Regions from separate parts of the Janibacter sp. GXQ6167 genome, predicted to be linked through region 1. Evidence: riboswitches for the same ligand, from Rfam matches in the RefSeq annotation. Region 1 holds a riboswitch; each other region holds the start of a gene.

Region 1 (2,253 bases):
CGACGGCTCCGGACCCGGCGCCGAGATCCCACAGGACCTGGCCGGGGGTGGGGCGCAGGTGAGCAAGAGCACTGGCGCGCACGTCCCGCTTGGTGATCTGGCCATCGTGGTCGAAGGCGTCTTCGCTCCGCCCGGGCGCGGGCCCCTGATCGGCCCCGCCGTCCGCAACCTCCAGGCACACGAGCACCAGATCGGGGGTCGGTTCTGGGCCCCAGGTCGCGGCCGTCGCGGTCGAGGACCCCTCGCGCGGCCCCCCGAGATGCCACCAAGCGGTCATCGCGGAGTCGCCATAGCCCGCCGCACTCACGCGGTCGGCGACGCGGGCTGGCCCATCGCCGTCACCGCACAGCACGATCAGGCGCGCTCCCGGGGTCAGCCAGCGGACAACCCGATCGATATCCCGCCCAACGAGCGTGATGACCTGCACGGATTCGGCCGACCAGCCCATCCGCGCCCGCGCCAGCAGGTCCGAGGAGACGGTCGGATAGATGCTGACGGAATCCGCCCCGAGCACCTCGATGAGCGTGGTGCCAATCCCCGACCGCAGCGGATCTCCACTCGCAAGGACCACGACCGGGCCAGGCTCTCGCGCCAGCCCCGGCAACGCCGGGCGAAGGGGGCTCGGCCACGCCCTTCGCTCCTGGCCCTCGATCTCGGGGAGGAACTCCAGGTGACGAGCGCCGCCCATGACGAGGCGCGCACGCTCGACCAGGGAGCGCTCATGCGGGCCCAGGGCCTCCCACCCGGCCTCACCGATACCGACGACCTCGATCACGCCCGCCACCTTAATCGCGCGGGTCATGGCGCACCGAGTCGCCCAGCGCAGGTGTGGGATGATGACCGGCGACGCAGACGTGAGGAATCCGGTGAGAATCCGGCAGCGGTCCCGCCACTGTGAGGGCTCCCTTCTTTCGTTTCCCGCGAAGGGGGCTTAAAGCCAGAACATCACCCTGCGTCGCGCTCGGCGCACTCCCGCGTCGGCGCTTGACGCTCATCCGGCGAGCGTGGTTACTCGCCTAGGAGGACTTGCTTCGCGCATGACCCAGTACCCCTTCGCCGCCATCGTCGGCGCCGACGACATGGCCCTGGCCCTGCTCCTGACGACCGTCTCGCCCGAGGTCGGTGGTGTCCTCGTCCGCGGCGAGAAGGGCACCGCGAAATCCACGATGGTGCGCGCCCTCACCGATGTCCTCCCCGAGCAGCAGGTCGTCGCGGGCTGCCGCTTCGGGTGCGACCCGGCGGCCCCGGACCCCACCTGCCCCGACGGCCCGCACGCCGAGGCAGCGACCACCACCCGCGCCGCTCGCCTCGTCGAGCTCCCCGTCGGCGCGACCGAGGACCGCGTGATCGGCTCGCTCGACCTGCGCAAGGCGCTCGGCGCGGGTGAGGCGAGCTTCGAGCCTGGCCTCCTCGCCGACGCGAACCGCGGCCTGCTCTATGTCGATGAGGTGAACCTGCTCCACGATCACCTCGTCGACCTTCTCCTCGACGCCGCCGCGATGGGCCGCAACACCGTCGAGCGCGACGGGGTCTCGGTCAGTCACGCCGCGCGGGTCGTGCTCGTCGGCACGATGAATCCCGAAGAGGGGGAGCTCCGCCCCCAGCTGCTCGACCGCTTCGGCCTCACCGTCGAGATCGCCGCCAGCCGTGACCCGCAGCAGCGCGCCGAGGTCGTCCGTAGGCGTCTCGCCTTCGACGCCAACCCGGAGACCTTCGCCGCGTCCCACGCCGCCGAGCAGGAGTCCCTCCGCGAGCGGATCGCCGCCGCCCAAGCCCTGCTGCCCGACGTCGCGCTCAGCGACTGGGCCCTGACCAAGATCGCGACGGTGTGCGCCGGCTTCGATGTCGACGGGATGCGCGCCGACATCGTGACCGCCCGCGCCGCCCGGGCCAACGCCGCCTGGGAGGGCCGGACCGATGTCACCCGCGAGGACATCCGCGTCGCCGCGCGCCTCGCCTTGCCCCACCGTCGGCGCCGCAACCCCTTCGACGCCCCGGGCCTCGACGAGGACCTCCTCGACGACCTGCTCGGCGACGACGACCCGGACGATGATCCCCCCACTGACCCGGACCGGCCGGACGACGAACCCGACCGCGACGACGACCAGGACGAAGGGGGCGAAGAGGCCGACGGGCCGCCCCCGAACCACGACGGCGGTCCGCAGGATCAGAGCCCGGACACTCCGCAGGCTCCCGAGCAGCCCGCGCCGCCGCAACCGCAGGCGCCGCAGGACCACGCGCCGGATGCGCCCG
Region 2 (2,253 bases), on a different contig from region 1:
TGATGAGGATCGGGGTGCTCTTGTACCGGGTTATGCCGGTGAGGGCGTAGTACCGGTACTGCTGCCAGGTCTGCGCGGAACTCCAGATGTAGTGGTTCTTCTTCTGGTAGTAGTTCAGCGTCGGCGCGATGTTCTTGATCGGCGTGCCGCTGCTGCTGATCTTCATCCGCTGTCCGATTCGCCACTGCGACGGGAGGGTGTTGGGCCGCCAAACGGACAGGGCCATCCGTCCGGCGGCTGGGGAACTATCGATCCGGTAGCGGCTCTTCTGGGTGATGACCCTCAGCTGGCGGTACGCCGGGAAGCCACCGTAGGCGGAGGCGAAGGACTGGGCGCCGAGCGGCTTCTTGTCCGGTCCCAGGTTGGTCGACGCGAGCCCCTTGGGCGCGGCAACCTCGGCCGTGGGGCGGTTGGACGATCCGCTGGATGGGCCGTTGTCGGCAGCGGCGATTGGTGCCATGGCGACGCCGAGCACGACGCTCGTCGCGACGGCGATGGTGGTCTTCTTCACGTGCGGTCTCCCCTGGAAAATGAGTGTGGCGAGAGGGGTCTGATGGCTCCTCCGTTGCCGACATTAGGGCCTCGTGGATGCGGCCGACAGTCCCTAATTGTGTGGACTCCCTCGACCGGCATCAGCACCCCCTTGTCGAAGGGGGGATCTGGCGGGTGCACCGGGGCGCGGACCCATGGGAAGATGGCCCCATGAGCAAGGAAAAGCCTCACCTTCCGACCGGCCCGCACTCGTCGATGGACCTCGGTGACGGGCACAGCATCGCGACCTGGGTTGCTGTCGTGATCGCCCTGATTGGCTTCGCCCTCGGCACGTGGGCGGTCGTCATTCAGGCCTGGCCGCTGCTCTTTGTCTCGATGGGCATCCTGGTGGTCGCTCTCATCGCCGGACGCCTGCTCTCGTTGGCTGGCTTCGGTGAGTACTCGCGTGGCTCGATCGACGCCCCCGCGGACAAGGACTCCATCGGGGTCAAGTAAGCCGCGCCCGTGGTTTACTGACGGCACCAACCATCCCTGGGGCGAGGAAGTCGGTGAGAGTCCGACGCGGTCGCGCCACTGTGACCTCCGGTTGGCCCCCCTTTAAGACACGGGCCGCGGAGCAGCCAGAGACTCACCTGGGGACGGATCCACCGAGCGGGACGCGTCATCCCGGTTAGGACCTCACATGCATATCGCCGAGGGGTTTCTCCCTCCGATTCAAGCGGCCGCCTGGACCGCTGTTGCCGCCCCCTTCGTGATCCACGGCGCTCGAGCCGTCGTCCGCGAGGTACGTGAGCACCCCGAGAATCGCTTACTGCTCGGCGCAGCCGGAGCCTTCACCTTCGTGCTTTCCGCTTTGAAGATGCCCTCGGTCACCGGCTCCAGTAGCCACCCGACCGGTATCGGCGCGGGCGCGATCCTCTTCAAGCCGCCGATCATGGCCTTCGTCGGCATGGTCGTCCTGCTCTTCCAAGCGCTCTTGCTCGCGCACGGCGGGCTCACCACGCTTGGCGCCAACGTCTTTTCGATGGCGGTTGTTGGGCCGTGGGTGGCTTACGGGGCGTGGGTGCTCTGTCGGCGCCTCGGCGCTCCGATGGAGGTCGGGGTCTTCGCCGCGATGGCGCTCGCGGACCTTTCCACCTACTGCGTCACCTCCCTCCAGCTCGCGATCGCCTTCCCCGACCCGGCCTCCGGTCTCCTCGGTGCTCTCGCGAAGTTCGCCTCGATCTTCGCGATCACTCAGATCCCACTGGCCCTCGCCGAAGGGGTCCTCGGTGTCCTGCTCTTCCGCACCCTGCGCAAGGTGGCCCGACCCGAGTTGACCCGCCTCGGCGTGCTGCCGAAGGGCGCGACGACCTCGAAGGCGGCCCAGCATGCCTAACGCCGATATCACCCCCACCTCGGGCAGCACGAGCCGCGGACGGTGGATCACCCTCGGCCTGCTGGTCGCCCTGACTCTGCTGATCGCGGTCCCGCTTTGGTTGGATGCTCAGCGCGCTGGCGGCGATGAAGAACGCTTCGGCGGGACCGACGCGATCGCGACGGAGACGATCGAGGCCGATCACCCCGACTACGAGCCCTGGTTCGAGCCGATCTTCGCCCCATCAGGAGGCGAGATCGAGTCGGGACTGTTCGCCGCGCAGGCTGCGATCGGTGCGGCGGTGTGTGGCTACGCCGTCGCCGCGCTGCGTGGACGCCGGCGCCTTGAGCGCGAGGTCGACGCCGAAGTGAACCGGCGCCTCGCCGAACTCGGTGTCGACCCGG
Region 3 (2,253 bases), on a different contig from region 1:
AGAGCGCGATGAAGACGAGCGCCGGTCGCCAGGTCACACGCCCACCGGCGCTCACGTCGATGGTGGTCACGAGTGGTCGGCGAGGCCCTCGGCCACCGTCTGGGCGCCCTCGATGAGCCGCACGCCCGGCGTGGTCGCCGAGAACGGGACGACGACATAGCGCCCGGCCTTCACCGCGGCGAGGTTCTGAAGCACCGGGTCGGCCTCGAGGTATGCCTTCTTGCTGTCCGCCGACGACCACGAAGCGTCTGCCAGCACGATGACGTCTGGGTCAGACTCGACGACCTTCTCCCAGGTGCCATCGGCCCAGCCCCCTTCGAGGTCCCCGAAGACATTGGCGGCGCCGACCGCGTCGAGGATCAACTGCGGCCCCCCGCCGCCCGCGCCCACGAAGGGAGACTTGTCCCCCGAGTCGTACCACAGGGCCGTCACTCCCTTCCCCGGCGCCTGCTCGCGAATCCGCTTCAGCTCGTCCTGCTGGCGCTTAATCAGCTCATCGGCGCGGCCCCCGACGCCGAAGAGTTTCGCGACGTCGGCCACCTCTGACCACGCGCTCTCGAAGGTCGGGGCTGCCGTCTTCTCCCCCTTCGGGCAGCCGAAGGGGGAGATGTAGGTGGGGATCCCCTCGGCCTTCAACTCGGCCCGGGTCCCGACCGACTTGTCGGAGAAGGCGCTGGAGTACGCGGCGTAGGCGAGGTCCGGCTCGGCAGCGAGGAACCTCTCCTTGGTTGGGTACTCCGTCGCGAGGACGTCCACGGTGTCGTATTGCTCTTGCCACGTCGAGGAGATCTCGTCATCGAGATAGGCCGTGCCAGCCATGCGGTCCTCGAGGCCAAGGGCCAGGGCGACCTCGGTAGCGCCTTGATTGACGGTGACGAGCCGGGACGGCGCCTTGGTGACCTCGACGGTCTCGCCGCAGTTGTCGAGAGTGACGGGGGTGAAGGCGGAGCCGGTGGTGACCTGGGGCGAGCCGGGGGCACCGGCGCAACTCGCGAGGAGCGCGCCGGCGACGGCGGCAGAGACGACGGTGGCGAGACGGGTGGGGACCATGACTGGTCACTCCTTCGTGGACGGGGCCCATGCGCGAGGCCGACGAGGAACCACCGATCGGGTGTTCGGGCTCGGGTTCGTCCGGTTCACGGCACCTTCCCAGGCCGTCGGGCCCAGTGGTGCATTGCCGTGTCCGTCCCCCATACCGCTGCGCGTCAGCCCCGGCTTCTCACCGGGTTCCCCGTGTCGGTGGCGTAGGAAAGTGGCCCGCCGAAGCGGGACCGATCCCGACTGTACCCGCCGCTAGGAGATGATCGTGACCTCGCCGAGCTCGCGCAGCCCGTCCGCGACCGAGGCGGCATCACCCACGACGACGACCGTCCAGCCTTCGGTCACCTCCCGGCGCCACGCCTCGTCCAGGTCAGCGACGGTGAGCGCTCGCATGGCGGCGACGTTGTCGGAGGTGAAGGTGAGCGGCAGCCCATCGGCCGCGAGCGCAATCGCTTCATCGGCGATCGCGTCGGCAGTCTCGTAGCGCCCGGGGGCCGTCAACGTCGCGAAGTCGATCCCCGCGCGGGCCTCGGCCTCGGTCACGCCCCCTTCCATCCCGGCAACGATCTCGGTGAGCAGACTCACCGACTCGGCGGTCGCGTCCGCGCGCACCGACCCGGAGATGATCAACATTCCGCCGACCTGACGCGGCCGGAAGAGGGCACGGACCCCGTAGGTATACCCCTTCTCTTCTCGCAGAATCGCGTCGATCCGAGCGTTGGGCGCGCCACCGAGGATCCAGCCGAGGACCGGGAAGGGGGCCCACTCACCGCGCCGATCCGGTCCCGGCGTCGCCATCGCGATTTCGGATTGCACCGAGCCGGGGCGGTCGACGAGCACGATCCGCTGGCGGTCCGCGGCCCGTGCTGCCGGTTCGCGGGTGGGCTCGGGACGAGGGTGGACGGACCTCGGCCAGGTGCCGATCGTCGCGGCTAGCAGGGCCTCCACATCGAGCCCGCCGACGTCGCCTGCGAGGACGAGGCTGGCGTGGTCTGGGTGGACGTGCTCGGCGTGGAAAGCGACGACATCATCGCGGGTGATCGCCGCCACCGATTCGGGCGAACCGGCGCCGGGCCGCGAAGCTCGGGCGCTCGGGTCGTAGTACGCCGCAACGAGTTCGGCATGAGCACGACGGCCAGCCGACGCCCGCTCTTGGGCGATCTCCGCGAGGCGGGTGCGCACCATCCGCGTCACCTCTTCGGCGGCGAAGAC

Evidence for each region. A riboswitch is a leader RNA that binds a small molecule or an ion and turns the genes downstream of it on or off. The one in region 1 is predicted to bind cobalamin.
Region 2: linked by a shared signal. The riboswitch ahead of AB8K43_RS00615 (energy-coupling factor ABC transporter permease) and the one ahead of AB8K43_RS06640 (VWA domain-containing protein) in region 1 are both predicted to bind cobalamin.
Region 3: linked by a shared signal. The riboswitch ahead of AB8K43_RS09065 (ABC transporter substrate-binding protein) and the one ahead of AB8K43_RS06640 (VWA domain-containing protein) in region 1 are both predicted to bind cobalamin.

The regions. Positions count from the first base shown of each region.
Region 1 covers NZ_JBGFSK010000003.1:364,038-366,290, forward strand. Annotated here, with positions in the region: gene cbiE (precorrin-6y C5,15-methyltransferase (decarboxylating) subunit CbiE) at 1-802, opposite strand, end outside; cobalamin riboswitch at 808-969, shown strand; gene AB8K43_RS06640 (VWA domain-containing protein) at 1,038-2,253, shown strand, end outside.
Region 2 covers NZ_JBGFSK010000001.1:133,087-135,339, forward strand. Annotated here, with positions in the region: gene AB8K43_RS00605 (hypothetical protein) at 1-511, opposite strand, end outside; gene AB8K43_RS00610 (HGxxPAAW family protein) at 703-987, shown strand; cobalamin riboswitch at 981-1,143, shown strand; gene AB8K43_RS00615 (energy-coupling factor ABC transporter permease) at 1,175-1,870, shown strand; gene AB8K43_RS00620 (energy-coupling factor ABC transporter substrate-binding protein) at 1,863-2,253, shown strand, end outside.
Region 3 covers NZ_JBGFSK010000005.1:113,956-116,208, forward strand. Annotated here, with positions in the region: gene AB8K43_RS09060 (FecCD family ABC transporter permease) at 1-70, opposite strand, end outside; gene AB8K43_RS09065 (ABC transporter substrate-binding protein) at 67-1,050, opposite strand; cobalamin riboswitch at 1,110-1,235, opposite strand; gene AB8K43_RS09070 (M16 family metallopeptidase) at 1,294-2,253, opposite strand, start outside.